DNA from 3 places in the Pseudomonas tohonis genome. Region 3 is predicted to be linked to each of the others. Evidence: riboswitches for the same ligand, from Rfam matches in the RefSeq annotation. Region 3 holds a riboswitch; each other region holds the start of a gene.
What was found. Region 3 has a riboswitch for cobalamin ahead of HSX14_RS04310 (CbtB domain-containing protein). Riboswitches for the same ligand answer to the same signal wherever they lie in the genome.

Region 1 (6,006 bases), 3.2 Mb from region 3:
ATGGCTTTTTGCTTGCATTATTCGAGCGGTATCAGCAAATTAGCGAGCAAACCTCAAGTCAGGACTGACTTGCCATGCCCGCATTGCACCGTCTTGCCCTCATCGCGCTGCTCGCCCTCCTCGGTGCCTGCTCCAGCCATGCGCCGGCTCCCGCTCCCGTCTACACCCCGCCCGTGGTCCAGGCGCCGTCCTCGCCAGCGGCCGATGACGTGCTGTTCCGTGCACTCGGTCTGGTGGGCACCCCCTATCGCTACGGTGGCAACACCCCGGACAGCGGCTTCGACTGCAGCGGCCTGATCGGCTACGTCTACCGCGACGCCGCCGGCATCAGCCTGCCGCGTTCCACCCGCGAGCTCATCGCCATGCGCGTGCCGACTATCGGCATGAACGCCCTGCAGAGCGGTGACCTGGTGTTCGTCGCCACCAACGGCGGCGGCCAGGTCAGCCACGCCGGCATCTACGTGGGCGAGGGCCGCTTCGTCCACGCGCCCTCCAGTGGCGGAACGGTGCGCCTCGACAGCCTGTCCAACAGCTACTGGCAGAAAAGCTACCTGAACGCCAAGCGCGTGCTGCTCGATTCGCACCTGGCGAGCACGCCCTGAGAGGCTGCATGACCACCCGGACGCTCAACCTTGACGACGACCTCTACCGCTACCTGATCGACGTCTCCCTGCGCGAGACGCCGTTGCTCGCGCGCCTGCGCGAGGAAACCGCGCTGCTGCCCACCGCGCGCTGGCAGATCGCCCCCGAGCAGGGCCAGTTCATGGCCATGCTGGTGCGGCTCACCGGAGCGCGACGCATCCTGGAAGTCGGCACCTTCACCGGCTACAGCGCCCTGGTGATGGCCGAGGCGATGCCGGCGGACGGCCGCATCCTCTGCTGCGACCTGCCCGGCGACTACAACGCCGTCGCCCGGCGCTACTGGCAGGAGGCGGGCGTCGAGGACTGCATCGACCTGCACCTGGCCCCCGCCCTGGAAACCCTCGGCCGCCTGGAGCAGGAAGGGCAGTCCGGCAGCTTCGACCTGATCTTCATCGACGCCGACAAGGCCAACTACCCCGCCTACCTGGAGCACGCCCTGGCCCTGGTGCGCAGCGGTGGGCTGGTGCTGTTCGACAACGTGCTGTGGAGCGGCCGCGTGCTGGAGGCCAACCCCGACAGCGCCGACACCCGCGCCATCCAGGCCCTGAACCGCGCGCTCAAGACCGATGCCCGCATCGACCTCTCGCTGCTCCCCATCGGCGACGGGCTGACCCTCTGCCGCAAGCGCTGAGCCCATGGCCGAGCCCATCCGCCTGCCACCCCAGCCGGACGCCTGCGAGCTCTGCCGGCGCGCCGCGCCCCTGACCCGCCACCACCTGATCCCAAAGGCGCTGCACAGCAAGACCTACGTGCAGAAACGCTTCGCCCGCAGCGAGCGCATCACCGCCACCCTCTGGGTCTGCCGTCCCTGCCACAACCAGATCCACCGCCTGTTCAGCGAAAAGGAACTGGCGCTGACCTACAACACCCGCGAGGCGCTGATGTCCGACGAGCGCCTGCGCACCTTCGTCGACTGGCTGGCGGGCAAGCCGGCGGGGTTCGAACCGAGGCATTGAGCGGCGTCAAGCCGCCTTAGCCATCACCTCGCACTCCTCCGCGCAGCGCTGGCAGGCTTGCGCGCATTCCTGGCAGTGGTCGTGGTCGTGCTTGGCGCATTCCTCGGCGCAGGCCTGGCAGGCGATGGCGCAGAGGCGGCAGATCTCGTCGGCCAGGGGGCTGTCGCGGGCCATCAGCAGGGCGGCGAGGCGGCACAGGTCGGCGCAGTCGCGGTCGGTGCGGATGCACAGCGCCATGTGCGCGGCGTCTTCCTCGCGCAGGCAGGAGGCGGCGCAGTGTTCACAGGCGATGGCGCAGGCGTTGCAGGCCTGGATGCAGGAGGCATAGCGTTCGCGGATCATCGGAAGTCTCCTCATGGAGTGGGTCCTGTTGAGTGGACGCAGGCCCGCGGCCATCGGTTCGACCCTTTTTTCCGCCTGCCGCCCGTCGATTGACCCTGACCACAGCGGCCACTAAGCTGCGCGCCTTGCATCAGGTGCCCCGCGGCCATGCCGCCGGGGTGAAACAGGGAAGCCGGTCCATTCTCCCGAAGAATCCGGCGCTGCCCCCGCAACGGTAGGCGAGTCATCCACCGCATCCAGCCACTGTGCCCCGGCATGGGAAGGCGCGGTCGGGGAACCGACGGTTCCACTCGCAAGCCCGGAGACCGGCCTGGTGTGACTGCGCATGGGATCGCCCCATGCATCACCCCAGGAGGTCGCGCGGGTGGCGCGACGGAGACCGATCTTGAACCGAAACGCTTCCCCGAGGCCGGCGCTGCTGGCTGTTCTCGGCATCTCGTGCATTTCCCCGCTGGCCGCAGCCCCCCTCGAACTCGACGAGCAGGTAGTCACGGCCACCCGCAGCGAGCAGCCCGTGCGCGCCAGCCTGGCCGCCACCACCGTGATCGACCGCGAGGCCATCGAGCGCAGCCAGGCCAGCTCGTTGCCGGAACTGCTGCGCAAGGTGCCGGGCGTCACCCTCAGCAACAACGGCGGCCCGGGCAAGAACACCACGCTGTTCATGCGTGGCAGCGAATCCGACCACGTGCTGGTGCTGGTCGATGGCGTGAAGATCGGCTCCGTCAGCGCCGGTCTGGCGGCCTTCCAGGACCTGCCGGTGGAGCTGATCGAGCGCATCGAAGTGGTCCGTGGCCCGCGCTCCAGCCTCTACGGCTCCGAAGCCATCGGCGGGGTGATCCAGATCTTCACCCGCAAGGGGCATGGCGAGGGCGCGGCCAAGCCCTGGTTCTCCGCCGGCTACGGCACCCATGACAGCTATCAGGGCAGCGCCGGGGTGGCCGGTGGCGACGAGCAGGCCTGGTACAACCTCGGCGTCAGCAGCCAGGACACCGACGGCATCAACTCCCGCCGCCAGGGCAGCAACTACTACGAGCCCGACGCCGACGGCTACCGCAACCTGTCCGGCACCCTCAACGCCGGTGTGCAACTCGGTGGGCTGGCGGTGGACGGCACGCTGATGCGCGCCAAGGCCCATAACGACTACGACGACATCGACAACGGTGGTTACCTGCATCCCCTCGGCGGCCACGGCGCCAACGCCGACAACCGCCAGGAGGTGATCGGCGGCCGCGCCCGCTTCAGCCCCCAGGACATCTGGAACATCACCCTCCGGGCCGGCCGCAGCGAGGACAAGTCCATCAGCCACACCGATGGCCTGTTCGACGCCCGCTTCGACTCCAAGCGCGACAGCGCTTCCTGGCTCAACGACCTGACCCTCGCCGAAGGCCATGTGCTGACCCTGGGCTACGACTGGCAGCGCGACCAGGTCAGCAGCTCCACCGCCTTCGAGCAGGATTCGCGCCGCAACCAGGGCTGGTTCGCCCAGTACCTGGGGCAGGCCGGCCAGCAGGACTGGCAGCTGTCGCTGCGCCGTGACGACAACGAACAGTTCGGCACCCACGACACCGGCAGCGCCGCCTGGGGCTATGCGCTCAGCGACGCGTTGCGCTTCAGCCTCGGCTACGGCACCGCCTTCAAGGCGCCCAGCTTCAACGAGCTGTACTACCCCGGCTACGGCAACCCGGGCCTGGATGCGGAAACCTCCGAGAGCTTCGAGGCCGCGCTCACCGGGGAGCACGACTGGGGCCACTGGTCGATCAACGCCTACCGCACCCATGTCGACGACCTGATCGCCTACGACTCCACCCTCGGCCCGTACGGCGGCCCCAACAACATCGGCAAGGCCCGCATCGACGGGCTCGAACTGGTGCTGGGCAGCCAATGGCTGGGCTGGGACTGGAGCGCCAACGCCACCTTCATCGACGCCGAGAACCGCGACCACGGCAGCAACGCCGGCAACGAACTGCCGCGTCGCCCGCAGCAGAGCTTCAACCTCGACCTCGACCGGCGCATCGGCCGCTTCGGCCTGGGCGCCACGTTGCACGCCGAAGGCCGCAGCTACGACGATTTGGCCAACCGCAACCAGGTGGCCGGCTACGCCACCCTCGACCTGCGCGGCGAGTACTGGCTGACCGAGGAATGGCGCCTGCAGGCCAAGGTCACCAACCTGCTGGATGCCGACTACGAAACCGCGCTGGACTACAACCAGCCCGGGCAGGCAGTGTTCTTCAGCGTCCGCTACCAAGCCCTCTGACAGGAGCCCCCATGACCGAATCCATCGAACGCGATGCCCGCCACAAGGCGCGCATGCAGCGCAAGAAAGCCCTGATCGACGAGAAGATCGCCCAGGCCCAGGACGAGTACGGCCTGTTGCTGGTGCACACCGGCAATGGCAAGGGCAAGAGCAGCTCGGCCTTCGGCATGGTCGCCCGCGCCCTCGGGCACGGGGTGAAGGTGGGGGTGGTGCAGTTCATCAAGGGCGGCATGTCCACCGGCGAGGAAGCCTTCTTCCGCCGCTTCCCGGACGAGGTCGCCTACCACGTGATGGGCGAGGGCTACACCTGGGACACCCAGGACCGCCAGCGCGACATCGAGAAGGCGCAGCAGGCCTGGGCCGTCGCGGCGCAGCTGCTCAACGACCCGCAGGTCGGCCTGGTGGTGCTGGACGAGCTGAACATCGCCCTCAAGCACGGCTACCTGGACCTGGAGACCGTGCTCCGCGACATCGAATCGCGCCCCGAGCTGCAGCACGTGGTCGCCACCGGCCGTGGTGCGCCCCAGGGCCTGATCGACGCCGCCGACACCGTCACCGAGATGAGTCTGGTCAAGCACGCGTTCAAATCCGGGGTGAAGGCGCAGAAAGGGGTGGAATTCTGAGCACCTCCACGCGCCATTGCCCGGCCCTGCTGATCGCCGCGCCGGCGTCCGGCCAGGGCAAGACCACCGTCACCGCCGCCCTGGCGCGCCTGCATGCCCGCCAGGGCAAGCGCGTGCGGGTGTTCAAGTGCGGGCCGGATTTCCTCGATCCGATGATCCTCGCCCGCGCCTCCGGCGCACCGGTGTACCAGCTGGACCTGTGGATGATCGGCGAGGCGGAGAGCCGCCGCCTGCTCTGGGAAGCCGCCGCCGAGGCCGACCTGATCCTCATCGAGGGCGTGATGGGCCTGTTCGACGGCTCGCCCTCGGCCGCCGACCTGGCGCGCTGCTTCGGCGTGCCGGTGATGGCGGTGATCAACGGCGCCGCCATGGCCCAGACCTTCGGCGCCCTGGCCGTGGGCCTCGCCACCTACCAGCCGGGCCTGCCGTTCTCCGGCGTGCTCGGCAACCGGGTCGGCAGCCAGCGTCACAGCGACCTGATCCGCGACAGCCTGCCGGACTGGATCCGCTGGTACGGCTCCCTGCCGCGCAGCGCCGAGGTCGAGCTGCCCAGCCGCCACCTGGGGCTGGTGCAGGCCGAGGAGCTGGCCGACCTGGACGCACGCCTGGACGCCGCCGCCGATGCCCTGGCCGCCAGCGCCTCGGTGGAGCTGCCGCCGGCCGTGGCCTTCGAGGCGCCGGCCGCCCAGGCGCTGCGACCGACCCTGGAAGGCGTGCGCATCGGCGTCGCCCGCGACACCTCCTTCGCCTTCACCTACCAGGCCAACCTCGACCTGCTGCGCGCCCTCGGTGCCGAGCTGCGGTTCTTCTCGCCACTGACCGACGCCGCCCTGCCCGAGGTGGACAGCCTCTACCTGCCCGGCGGCTACCCCGAGCTGCACCTGGCGCCGCTGGCGGAAAACCGCGCCATGGCCGAGGCGGTCCGTGCCCACCATCAGGCCGGCAAGCCGATCCTCGCCGAGTGCGGCGGCATGCTCTACCTGCTCGATGCACTCACCGACGCCGAGGGCGCGCGCGCCGAACTGGTCGGCCTGCTGCCCGGCAGCGCGGTGATGCAGAAGCGCCTGGTGGCCCTGGCCCTGCAGGAGGTCGAGCTGCCCGGCGGTGCGTTGCGTGGCCACACCTACCACCATTCGCGCCTCGACTCGCCGCTGCAGCCGCTGGCGCGCGGCACCTGCCCGAACGACAA
Region 2 (6,006 bases), 3.3 Mb from region 3:
CCGATTGCAGGGCCGGGTGGGCGAGGAGGAAGTCGCGCTTCTGCTGCCAGCTGCGCTCGCCGTAGTCGACGATGAGGATCACCTGTGGGTCGCGCTCGACCACGGTTTCCCAGTTGACCTGGGTCCAGCTGGCGGCCAGGTCGTCCATCAGGTTGCGCCCGCCGGCGGCGTCGATGATCGCTTGCGGCATGCCCAGGCGGCCCGAGGTGAAGGGGCGGTCCTCGCCGCTGTCGTAGAGGAACACCCGGGGTGCCGCGCCGCCGCCCGCCAGGCGCTTGGCCACCTCGGCCTGGCGCGTGCGCAGGCCGGTGACCAGGGCGCTGGCGCGGGCTTCGACGTCGAAGATGCGGCCGAGGTTGCCGAGGTCGCGGTAAAGGTCTTCCAGGCTCGCCGCCTCGCGGGGCATCACGTGGGCGCAGGACTCGCTCAGCTCGTACACCGGGATGCCCAGGGGCGCGAGGGTGGCCGGGGTGACCTCGCCACCCACGCGCATGCCGTAGTTCCAGCCAGCGAAGAAGAAGTCGGCGTCGACGTCGAGCAGCGTTTCGATGGAGGGGTATTTGCGCGCCAGCTCCGGCAGGTCGCCCAGGGCGGCCATCAGCCGGGCATCCGGGGTCTTCCAGCCGCTGATGCCGCTGTAGCCGACCATGCGCGATTGCAGGCCGAGGGCGACCATCATGCCGGTAAGGTTGATGTCCTGGCTCACCGCCCGCTGCGGCGCGCGCTCGAACACCACCTGGCGGTCGCAGCTGGTGACGCGCAGCGGGTAGTCGGTGGCCTGGGCGAGGGGCGCCAGGAGGAGAGTAAGCAGGGCGATCGATGAAGGCTTCATGGGCTGATCCAGGTGATGCGCGGGTGGTCGGCGAGGGGGTGGCGGTCCACCAGCGCATGCACGCCGAACACCTGCTGCAGCAGGTCGGTGGTGAGCACGTCGGTGGGGGTGCCGCTGGCCACCACGCAGCCTTGGTCGAGGACGTAGAGGCGGTCGCAGAAGGCCGCCGCCAGGTTGAGGTCGTGGAAGCTGGCCAGGGTGCTCAGGCGCAGGCGCCGCAGCTGGTGCAGCAGCTCCAGCTGGTAGCGCGGGTCGAGGTGGTTGGTGGGTTCGTCGAGCAGCAGCAGGCCGGGTCGCTGGACCAGGGCGCGGGCCAGCAGCACGCGCTGCTTCTCGCCGCCGGAGAGGCGGGCGAAGGGGTGCGCGTGAAAGTCGGCCATGCCCACGCTGGCCAGCGCCTGGGCGACCATCGCGGCATCCTCGGCGTCATCGCCATCGAACAGGCCCTTGTGCGGCGAACGGCCCATGGCGACCACCTCGGCCACGGCGAGGCCGAAGTCCTGGGGGAATTCCTGCAGCACCACGGCGATGCGTTGTGCGCTCCAGCGCGGGCTGCGCTGCCAGAGGTCCTCGCCGTCCAGCGCCACCCAGCCGGTGACCGGGCGCTCGGCACGGTAGGCGCAGCGCAGCAGGCTGGTCTTGCCGCTGCCGTTGGGGCCGATGAGGCCGACGAACTCGCCCTCGCGCACCTGCAGGTCGATGCCCTGCAGGCGCCAGTGCGAGCGGACATCGGGTGCCCAGGCGAGGTCGCTGATGTTCAGTGAGGGCATGCCGGGCACTCCTTTCGAAGGTTCAGAAGCTGTAGTCGGCGGTGACGAAGAACGAGCGCGGCTGGCCCAGCAACCACTGCTGGCCGCCGTTCTGCTGGGTGACGGCGTAGCGGCGGTCCAGCAGGTTGTTCAGCTCCAGCCCCAGGCGTGTGTCGGGCAGTACCTGCCAGCCGAGGTTGGCGTCGAGCACGGTGTAGCCGGGCACGTTGACGGTGTTAGCGGCGTTGGCGTAACGGGCGTCGACGTAGCGCGCGCCGAGGCCGGCGTCCAGGTCATGGCCGAGCGCCTTGCTCACCCAGAGGTTGGCGGTGCGCCGTGGCACGTCGGTGGGGCGGTTGCCGGACCGGGAGACGAGCTGGCCGCCGACGGATTCGTTGAAGTCGTCGTATTCGGCGCGCAGCAGCGAGGCGTTGGCCGAGACGTGCCAGCCCTGCGCCAGGGCCAGTTCCAGGGTCGCCTCCAGGCCGTCGGAGGATTGCTGGCCGATCTGCTGGGTGGGGCGGGTCACCGATTCGCGGGAGAGCAGCTTCTTCTTGACGATGTGGTAGGCGGCCAGGGTCCACTCGCCGCGCCCGTCCCAGAACTGCTGCTTGAGGCCGAACTCGGTCTGCTTCGACTCGGTCAGGTCCATCTGCTGCTGGGTGGGGCTGAGGGTGATGAGGTTGCTGACGCCGTCCTCGCTGGTGGAGTACTGGCCGTAGAAGGACAGCTGCGGGGTGGCGGCGAAGACCAGGCCGGCGCGCCAGTTGCCGCCCTGGATGCTGCGGTCGCTGCGGCTGTTGGCGCGCAGGTCGCTGCGGTCGATGTGGTTCTGGTCGCGGCGCAGGCCGGTGACCACGGACCAGCGCTCGCCCAGTTGGGTGCGGTTCTCGGCGAACAGGGCGGCGGTGCGGGTTTCGCTGCGCGAGTGCGGGCGGTAGGCCGAGGCGCTCTGGTAGTAGCCGGGGGCCGGGTTCCACGGGTCGACATAGTCGCCGCCGATGTCGGTGTAGGGCGCGTTGTTCAGCAGGTCGAAGCGGATGCGGTTGAACTCGCCGCCCACCAGGGTGCGGCTGTCGAGGCCGAACAACGCATGGTCGAAGGTGAAGGTCTGGCGGTCGCCGATCTGCTCCTGCTCGTGCTTGATGCGCAGCTGCTCGGCACGCTCCAGCTGGCCCCGGCCGGCGTCCCAGGTGTAGGCCTCGGCGTTGCGCCAGTAGCGGCGGCTCTTGATGTGGTAGAGCTGGTTGCTGGCGCTGAAGCCTTCGCTGGGCGTCCAGTCGGCGGTGAGCCGGGTCCACTGGTCGTTGTAGTGCAGCTCGGCGTTGTGCAGGTTGTAGTTCCTGTCTTTCAGGCTGCCCCACAGGTGGCCGTTGATCAGCGGCGTGCCGAAGTAGTTCATCGGCTGCAGGTCGCCCTGGTCGTGGGCCAGGGTGAAGGCCAGCTCGTCGCTGGCCTGCCAGCGCAGGGCGGCGCTGAGGCCGAGGTTCTTCGAGTCGCCCCGGTCGATCCAGCCGTGGCTGGCCTCGCGGTTGAGGTTGAGGCGGTAGCTCAGGGTGTCGGTGAGCGAGCCGCCGCTGTCCAGGGCCATCTGCTGGCGGTCGTCGGAGCCATAGCCCAGGCGCAGGCGGTTGCGGATCTCGCCGTCGAAGGGCTTCTTCGGCACCACGTTGATCACCGCGCCCGTGGCGCCTTCGCCGTAGAGCACCGAGGCCGGGCCACGGATCACGTCGATGCGTTCCACCATCCACGGGTCGGTGGGGAAGGTGGTGGTGCCCATGCCGGTGTAGAAGCGCGTGCCGTCGTACAGCTGCATCACCGAGGCGTGGCCGGTGAAGCCCCGGGCCGAGAGGGCGGTGCCGCCGTTGCCGGGGGTGCCGATGTGGGTGATGCCGGGGCTGCGGGTCACGGCGTCCTGCACGGTGGCGTTGTTGCGTGCGCGCACCTCGTCACCGCTGATGGCGCTGGTGCTGGCCGGGGTTTCCAGGGCGGACAGGCCCAGGCGCGAGCCGGCGGGCACGGGCGTGTCGAGGCGGATGGCGGTGTCGTCCGCCTGGCCGGTGACGGCGGTGGCCGGTAGCGCCAGGGTGCCGTCGTCGGCGTGCAGGGAGAAGGAGATGGACAGCGCGAGCAGGCCGAGGGCGGCGCTCGCCGGAGCGTTGGAGCTGAGGGTACGGGTCATGTCGTTCCTATCACGTCAGGAATGAATGGAGCCCGGAGGGAATGCAAAGGCGCGCGCGGGCGCGTGCACCCGTGCGAGAAACCGGCCCGTGCCCGCCCACCGCGGGTTTGCCTATCGATGTTCCAGGCCGGTCTCCGGGCTTGCGAGGATCACGCCGCATTCGCCTTCCCATGCCGTGGGCACAGTGGCGTATCGAATGCAGCGCTCGCTTACCGTTGCGGGGGCAGCGCCGGACTGGTCCTGATGGACGCACCGGCTTCCCGTTTCACCCCACGCACGACGGCGTGGGACACCTGGAACGGCGGGCATATGACCATCCGCGCGCCCGGGCGTCAACGCCGAAGTGGTGCGCGGGATGGCGCAAACCCCCATTCCAGAGCCTTAACGGCGTTGCCGGAATGCCTTCTTCTTTGTCATATCAACAATGTTGATTTGAGATTCTGCGCTCACGTATCGTCCGTCCACGGGCTGCAGGGCGATTCCCTCGCGCTGGCCCGGTGGGGGCTGACCATCCCCCCGAAACCGCTCGCCGACCCCGGCAGAGCCAGGAGCCCCGAGATGACCGATACCCCGAACAGAACCCCTCCCTCCGGCCTGCAGATCCTCCAGGCGGTGATCGCCGGCAAGCTGCCCGCACCTGCCATCGGCGAGACCATGGGGATGATGGCGGTGGACGTGGAGCCCGGGCGCATCTTCATCGAGGCTCGGCCCGATGTGCGCCACCTCAACCCGGCCAGGACAGTGCACGGCGGCTTCACCGCCACCTGCCTGGACGGTGCCGCCGGCCTCGCGCTGTTCTCCACCCTGCCGGGCGATGCGCAGTACGCGACGGTGGACCTCGGGGTGAAGTACCTGCGCCCGCTCAAGGCTGGCGAGCTCTACCGCGTCGAGGGTTGGGTGGTGGAGCGCACCCGCAGCCTGGCGATCTGCGATGCGCAGGTGGTCGACGCCAGCGGCAAGCTCTGCGCCCGTGCCACCACCACCTTCAGCGTGAGGGACTGAGCCATGCGCGAACTCATCGTCAAAGGGGCGGGACGCCTCGCCTGGGAGGACGCGCCGTCGCCCCTGCTGGATTCGCCGCTGGCGGCGCTGGTGCGGCCCATCGCCTCGGCCTCCTGCGACCTCGACCGGCGCCTGATCGCCGGCCTCACGCCGTTCAAGCCGCCCTTCGCCCTGGGCCACGAGTGCGTGGCGGAGGTGCTCGAAGTGGGCGCGCAGGTGGGCACGGTCAAGCGTGGCGACCTGGTCTCGGTGCCCTGGAAGATCGCCTGCGGCACCTGTCGCCAGTGCCTGGCGGGGCGCAGCACGGCCTGCACCGGCGTCGCCCGGCATGCGGCCTATGGCGTGCCGGCGGGCGGGCACTGGGGCGGGCTGTTCTCCGAGGTGGTGCGGGTGCCTTTCGCCGACGCCATGCTGGTGCCGCTGCCCCCGGGGCTGGACCCGGTGGCCGTGGCCAGCGCCAGCGACAACCTCACCGATGCCTGGGTGGCTGCCAGCCGCCCGCTGGCCACACGGGAGGAGGCGAAAGTGCTGGTGGTGGGCGGCACCGAGAGCCTGGGCATCCTCGCGGTGCAGATGGCCCGCGCCGCCGGGGCGGCCGAGGTGGATTACCTGGATGGCGACGGCTACCGCGACGAGTTGGCCGTGCGCAGCGGCGCGACCCTGCGCAACGGCGCCGATGGCGCGCTGAACGAGCGCTACGACCTGGTGGTGTCCGCCACCCGCGACCCGCAGGCGCTGCGTACCGGCCTGCTGGCGCTGGCGCCGGGCGGGCATTGCTCGTGCATCGGCATCATCTTCGAGGACCCGGCCATCCCGCTGTTCGGCATGTACATGCGCGACGTCACCCTGTCGGTCGGCGCCTGCAGCGTGCGCCCGCACATCCCCAGGGTGCTGGAGCTGGTGGAGCAGGGGCATTGCGACCCGATGCTGGTGAGCCCCAGCGTGGTGCCCTGGGAAGAGGCCACCGAGGCATTGATCCGGCCGCTGGCCAAGTGCATCGTGGTGCGCGAACGCATCACCACGGCGGGTTGATCAGTCGAGGCGGGCGGCCAGGGACTGCATGACCGAGTGCCAGGCGACCCGGCCGTCGGCGTCGGTGGTGTCCAACGCGGCGCGGATGACCCGGCGCTCCAGGTCGGTGGCGCGGTGTTCCACGTCATGGCCTGCCGTGCTGAGCAGGAGGCGCTTGTAGCGGTGCTGTTCCGGGTCGCGCTGCTGGGTCACCAGGGCGCGTTCCAGGA
Region 3 (6,006 bases):
AGGCGTCCAGTTGCGGCAGCCAGCTTTCCGGGTCGTCGCTGATGACAAGGTTCAGCTCGCGGTCCAGCGCGGTGGCCTTCACCAGTTCGAGGATCTCGCCCCGCAGCTGCACGGCGCGGCGGGGGTCCAGCAGGGAGGCGTCGTAGTACTCGTCGGCCAGGCGTTCGAGGTCGCGCAGTGGGCCGTAGTTCTCGGCGCGGGTCAGCGGCGGCATCAGGTGGTCGATGATCACCGCCTGGGCGCGGCGCTTGGCCTGGGCGCCTTCGCCGGGGTCGTTGACGATGAAGGGGTAGATGTTCGGCAGCGGGCCCATGACCGCGTCCGGCCAGCATTCGGCGCAAAGGCCGACGCCCTTGCCCGGCAGCCATTCGAGGTTGCCGTGCTTGCCGACGTGCACCAGCGCGTCGGCGCCGAACACCTCGCGCAGCCAGAAATAGAAGGCCAGGTAGCCGTGGGGCGGCACCAGCGCCGCATCGTGGTAGATGGCGGCCGGGTCCAGCTGGTAGCCGCGCGCCGGCTGGATGCCGACGAAGGCGAGGCCGAAGCGCAGGCCGGCGATCATCATGCGCCCTGAGCGGAACATCGGGTCCTGCTGCGGCTCGCCCCAGCGCTCGCGCACGGCCCGCTGGTTGGCCTGGGGCAGGCGCGCGAAGCACGCGAGGTAGTCGTCCAGGGCCAGGCTCTGGGCGCAGGGGCGCGCGTCGAGGCTGTCGAGGTCGTTGCTGACGCCGCCCAGCAGGCTGTGGATAAGTGCCGTGCCGTTCTCCGGCAGGCCGGCCAGCGGGTACCCCTCGGCTTCCAGGGCGCGGAGGATGTTCAGCGCGGCGGCCGGGGTGTCCAGGCCCACGCCGTTGCCGATGCGACCGTCGCGGGTGGGGTAGTTGGCGAGGATCAGCGCCACGCGCTTGTCGGCGTTGGCCTTGCGCGCCAGCAGCAGCCAGCGGCGCGCCAGTTCGGCGACGAAGTCCATGCGTTCGAGGTGGGGCAGGTAGCAGACCACGTCGCTCTGGCTGCGCTCGCTGCGCCAGGCCAGGCCCTTGAAGCTGATGGGGCGGGTGATGATGCGCCCGTCCAGCTCCGGCAAGGCGATGTGCATGGCCAGGTCGCGCGGGCCGAGGCCTTGCGGGTTCTCTTCCCAGAGCGGCTGGTTGTCCAGCGAGCAGATGGCCTGCAGCACCGGCACGTCGCGGCGGAAGGGGCGCTGGCCGGGCGTGTCGGGGTTGGACTGGGCGAAGCCGGTGGTATTGATGATCAGCTCGGCATCGACGGCGTCCAGCCAGTCCTCGACCACGGCCAGGCACTCGGCTTCCTTGAGGCTGGCCACCGCGATGGGCAGCGGGTTGATGCCGACGGCGGCCAGGCGCTCGCAGAAGGTGTCGATGAAGGCGGTGTTCGCCGCCTGCAGATGGGTACGGTAGAACAGCAGCGCCACCACCGGCTGGCCGTCCCGCCAGTCGGCACGCCAGTGTTCGAGGCGGGCGGGGCGCTGGTGCGGGTGGTGCACCGCGACCCGGGGCAGGGCGCTGGGCGCCTGCCAGGGGTAGTCGCGCCCCAGGCAGCGGGAGGCGAGGCAGGCGAACAGTTGCCGGGCGTTGTCCAGGCCGCCCTGGCGCAGGTACTGCCAGTAGCGCTCGGCGTCCTCCGCCGGGACCGTGCACAGGCGGGCCAGCTCCGGGTCGGGACGGTCGTCGCCGGGCACCAGGATCAGCTGCGTGCCGCGCTCGGCCAGGGCCACCAGTTGCTCGATGCCGTAGCGCCAGTAGCCGACGCCGCCGTGCACGGAGATGAGGATGACCCTGGCGTGCTGCAGCACCTCGTCGACGTAGAGGTCCACCGAGGCGTGGTTCTGCAGCTGCATGGGGTTGGCCAGGCGCAGGCTCGGGTAGTCCTGCGGCAGCTCGCGGGCGGCCTCGGCCAGCAGCGCCAGGTGCGAATCACCGCTGCAGAGGATCACCAGTTCGGCGGGCGTCTGGGCCAGGTGGGCGATGCCGTCGTCGGGGACGAAGCCGCCGGGTTGGGTGCGCAGCAGGTGCATGGCTCGGGCCTTGGCAGGGGGGAGCGGCCCTCTCCCGGTCGGGAGAGGAGCCGGTTCGGCGGTTACGCCAGGGCGGTGCGCAGTTCGTTGGCGATGGTGGCCGGGTCCAGCTCCTGGCCGATCACCACCAGGCGGGTGGCGCGGGTCTCGCCGGCCAGCCACTTGCGGTCGAAGTGCTTGTCGAAGCGCTTGCCGACGCCCTGTACCAGCAGGCGCATGGGCTTGCCGGGGATGGCGGCGAAGCCCTTGATGCGCAGCACGTCGTGGCGCTCCACCAGTTGGCCGAGGGCGGCCAGCAGGGCGGCTTCCTCTACTTCCGGCAGGTCGACGTGGAAGGAGTCGAACTCGTCGTGGTCGTGGTCCTCGTGCCCTTCGTGGTCGTGGTGGGTGGGGCGGCTGTCGATGTGCGCCTCGGCCTCGGCGTTCAGGCCCAGCAGCACGGAGAGCGGCAGCTTGCCGGCGCTGGCTTCGACGATCTTCACCGCCGGCGGCAGCTCCTCGGCCACTTCGGCGCGCACGGCGGCCAGGGCGTCGGCGTCGAGCAGGTCGGCCTTGTTGAGGATCACCAGGTCGGCGCTGGCCAGCTGGTCTTCGAAGAGTTCGTGCAGGGGCGACTCGTGGTCGAGGTTCGGGTCCTGCTTGCGCTGCTCGTCCACCTGCTCGGGGTGGGCGGCGAAGGTGCCGGCGGCCACGGCGGGGCTGTCGACCACGGTGATCACCGCGTCCACCGTGCAGGCGCTGCGGATCTCGGGCCACTGGAAGGCCTGTACCAGGGGCTTGGGCAGGGCCAGGCCGGAGGTCTCGATGAGGATCTGGTCGAGGTCGCCACGGCGGGCCACCAGTTCGCGCATCACCGGGAAGAACTCTTCCTGCACGGTGCAGCACAGGCAGCCGTTGGCCAGTTCGAAGACGCGGCCCACGGCCTCTTCCTCGGTGCAGCCGATGGAGCATTGCTTGAGGATCTCGCCGTCGATGCCCAGCTCGCCGAATTCGTTGACGATCACCGCGATGCGGCGGCCTTCGGCGTTGTCGAGCATGTGGCGGAGCAGGGTGGTCTTACCGGCACCGAGGAAGCCGGTGACGATGGTGACGGGGAGTTTGGCCAGGGTTTTCATGCGCGGCAGCCCTTCGCTGGGAGTCGATCGGATCGGCGGGCGCGCGGGACGAGGGCACGGAGGGCCCGATTCGCCACCGGATCACCCCGCCCGGTTGTCTGGAAATTCGCCGAGGCAGGTCTCCTGGCTCACAGCCTGGCGCGATGCGCCGTCCCTCCGCCTTCCCGCCCGTCGGGCAGTGGCTGTGGATAGGACCTCAGCTGTTCACAGTTGCGGGGGCAGCCACGGCTTGGCCGTGTTCCCTCTTAGCTGCGGCGCGCGGCCGCAGAACCTCGAAGGGCCGAAGGCTACGCAGGCCGGGGGCGGCGGTCAATCGCGGCGGTTGACGGCCGATCGGACTCGTGATGTCCTTGTGCGGTTTTTTCAGGTGTCTCGCGCCGTCGCGCGCGAGGTGAAACGGGAAGTCGGTGTGCCCCAGGGCGAGTCCGACGCTGCCCCCGCAACGGTAAGCGCACGTAGGGATCTGTAGGCCACTGTGTCCGGCGGACATGGGAAGGCAAACCCGCCCAGCCTCGGCTGGCGTCGCAAGCCCGGAGACCGGCCTGATCACTTTTTGGCAACCCGCGGTGGGCGGGCGCACGCCGGAAATGCGGTGCCGTCGCGGCCGCTTTCTTCGCACGCGTTCCTCTTGCCGACTCACCCGCACGCAGAGGAAGCACCATGTCCAGCAGCACCCTGAGCCATTCGGCCGCCGCCGTCCCCCTGTCCAAACGCCTGGCCATCGCCATCGGTGCCAGCCTCCTGGGCCTGTCGCTCGTGTACTTCGCCGGCTTCTCGCACATCGAGGCGGTGCACAACGCGGCCCACGACACCCGCCACAGCTCTGCCTTCCCCTGCCACTGAGGGGCGCGACCGTGATCAAGCGCATCGCCCAGACCGCCGGGTTCGCCGGCCTGTTCGCCGCCATCGTGCTGACCCTGCTGCAGAGCCTGTGGGTCACCCCGCTGATCCTCCACGCGGAGACGTTCGAGAGCTCGGCACCGGCCGAGCAGGCCGAGCACAGCCACGAGCACGCCGCCGGCACGCCCGCCCATGAGCACGATGCCGAGGCCTGGGCGCCCGCCGATGGCTGGCAGCGCACGCTGTCCACCGGTGGCGCCAACCTGGTGGTCGCGGTGGGCTTCGCCCTGCTCCTGGCCGCACTGTTCAGCCTGCGCGGCCCGACCCGCGCCTGGCAGGGCCTGCTCTGGGGCCTGGCGGGTTTCGCCACCTTCGCCCTGGCGCCGTCCCTCGGCCTGCCGCCGGAGTTGCCGGGCACCGCGGCCGCCGACCTGGCCCAGCGCCAGGTCTGGTGGGTCGGCACCGCCGCCTCCACCGCTGCCGGCCTCGCGCTGATCGCCTTCGGCCGCAGCTGGGTGCTGCGCCTCGTCGGGCTGGCGCTGCTGGTGATTCCCCACGTGGTGGGGGCGCCGCAGCCCGAGGTGCATTCGAGCCTGGCGCCGGAAGCCCTGGAGCACGAGTTCATCGCTGCCTCGCTGATCACCAACGCGCTGTTCTGGGGCGCCCTGGGCTGGGCCGCCGCCTGGCTGTACCAGCGTTCCGCGAGCCAAGACCTGGCGTGAGCCGGGCCGTGCCGTCGATCGACCCCGCGCAGGGCCCGGCCCTTCGCGGGGTCTTGCTTTTCAGGGCTGGCCGATGATCCGCGTGGCCGGCCTCGGCTGCCGGCGCGGCTGCCCGGAACACGAACTGCGCGAGCTGCTGGTCACCACCCTGGCCGAGCGCGGCCTGGCGGTCGGCGACCTGAGTGCCCTGGCCAGCGTCGACAGCAAGGCCGACGAGCCCGGGCTGCGCGCACTGGCGCTGTCCCTTCAGCTGCCCCTGGCGCTGCTGCCGGCCACCGAGTTGGTGGCCTGCGAGGGTCGGCTGTCCGGCGCCTCGGCCGTCGTCCTGCGGGAGACCGGCAGCCCCGGCGTCGCCGAAGCCGCGGCCCTGCTGCATGCCGAAACCCTGGCCGGCCGGCCTGCGCGATTGCTGGTGGATAAACGCCGCAGTGCCCGCGCCACCTGTGCGCTGGCCTGCATTCCCGAGGATGTGGATAACCCATGACGGTCTATTTCATCGGCGCCGGCCCCGGCGATCCGGAGCTCATCACGGTCAAGGGCCAGCGGTTGATCCGCAGCTGCCCGGTGATCCTCTACGCCGGTTCCCTGGTGCCGGAGGCGGTGCTCGACGGGCATCGTGCCGGGCAGGTGGTGAACACCGCCGAGCTGCACCTGGACGAGATCGTCCGCCTGCTGGCCGAGGCCCACGGGCGCGGCCAGGACGTGGCCCGCGTGCACTCCGGCGACCCGTCGCTGTACGGCGCCATCGGCGAGCAGATCCGCCACCTGCGGGCACTGGGCATTCCCTACGAGGTGGTGCCCGGCGTCACCGCCACCGCTGCTTGCGCCGCGTTGCTGGGTACCGAGCTGACCCTGCCGGACATCTCGCAGACGCTGATCCTCACCCGCTTCGCCACCCGTACGCGCATGCCCGAGGGCGAGTCCCTGGCGGAGCTGGCGCAGCACCGCGCGACCCTGGCGGTGCACCTGGGCGTCAGCCACCTGCCGCGCATCGTCGACGAACTGCTGCCGCACTACGGCGCCGACTGCCCGGTGGCCGTGGTGCACCGCGCCAGCTGGCCCGACCAGGACTGGGTGACCGGCACGCTGGCGGACATCGTGGAGCGGGTGGCGGGCAAGGACTTCCGTCGCACCGCGCTGATCCTCGTGGGGCGCGTGCTGGCCGCCGAAGGCTTCACCGATTCCTCGCTCTATCACCCCGATCACGCCCATCTCTATCGCCCCGCAGGGGGTGGCGACGACTGACGCGGCGTGCCGCATGGCGCGCCGCTAGTGACGCAGCGCCGGGAAATAA

Region 1: linked by a shared signal. The riboswitch ahead of btuB (TonB-dependent vitamin B12 receptor) and the one ahead of HSX14_RS04310 (CbtB domain-containing protein) in region 3 are both predicted to bind cobalamin.
Region 2: linked by a shared signal. The riboswitch ahead of HSX14_RS19045 (TonB-dependent receptor) and the one ahead of HSX14_RS04310 (CbtB domain-containing protein) in region 3 are both predicted to bind cobalamin.

What each region holds. Positions count from the first base shown of each region.
Region 1 is NZ_AP023189.1:4,574,872-4,580,877, reverse strand. Features, by position in the region: gene HSX14_RS20720 (C40 family peptidase) at 75-602, shown strand; gene HSX14_RS20715 (O-methyltransferase) at 611-1,273, shown strand; gene HSX14_RS20710 (hypothetical protein) at 1,278-1,598, shown strand; gene HSX14_RS20705 (four-helix bundle copper-binding protein) at 1,605-1,940, opposite strand; cobalamin riboswitch at 2,056-2,268, shown strand; gene btuB (TonB-dependent vitamin B12 receptor) at 2,326-4,194, shown strand; gene cobO (cob(I)yrinic acid a,c-diamide adenosyltransferase) at 4,206-4,817, shown strand; gene HSX14_RS20690 (cobyrinic acid a,c-diamide synthase CobB) at 4,814-6,006, shown strand, end outside.
Region 2 is NZ_AP023189.1:4,203,170-4,209,175, reverse strand. Features, by position in the region: gene HSX14_RS19055 (ABC transporter substrate-binding protein) at 1-832, opposite strand, end outside; gene HSX14_RS19050 (ABC transporter ATP-binding protein) at 829-1,602, opposite strand; gene HSX14_RS19045 (TonB-dependent receptor) at 1,625-3,763, opposite strand; cobalamin riboswitch at 3,872-4,075, opposite strand; gene HSX14_RS19040 (PaaI family thioesterase) at 4,322-4,765, shown strand; gene HSX14_RS19035 (zinc-dependent alcohol dehydrogenase) at 4,769-5,797, shown strand; gene HSX14_RS19030 (MarR family winged helix-turn-helix transcriptional regulator) at 5,798-6,006, opposite strand, start outside.
Region 3 is NZ_AP023189.1:929,723-935,728, forward strand. Features, by position in the region: gene cobN (cobaltochelatase subunit CobN) at 1-2,035, opposite strand, end outside; gene cobW (cobalamin biosynthesis protein CobW) at 2,098-3,150, opposite strand; cobalamin riboswitch at 3,247-3,440, opposite strand; cobalamin riboswitch at 3,499-3,710, shown strand; gene HSX14_RS04310 (CbtB domain-containing protein) at 3,811-3,993, shown strand; gene HSX14_RS04315 (CbtA family protein) at 4,005-4,712, shown strand; gene HSX14_RS04320 (cobalamin biosynthesis protein) at 4,786-5,196, shown strand; gene cobM (precorrin-4 C(11)-methyltransferase) at 5,193-5,957, shown strand.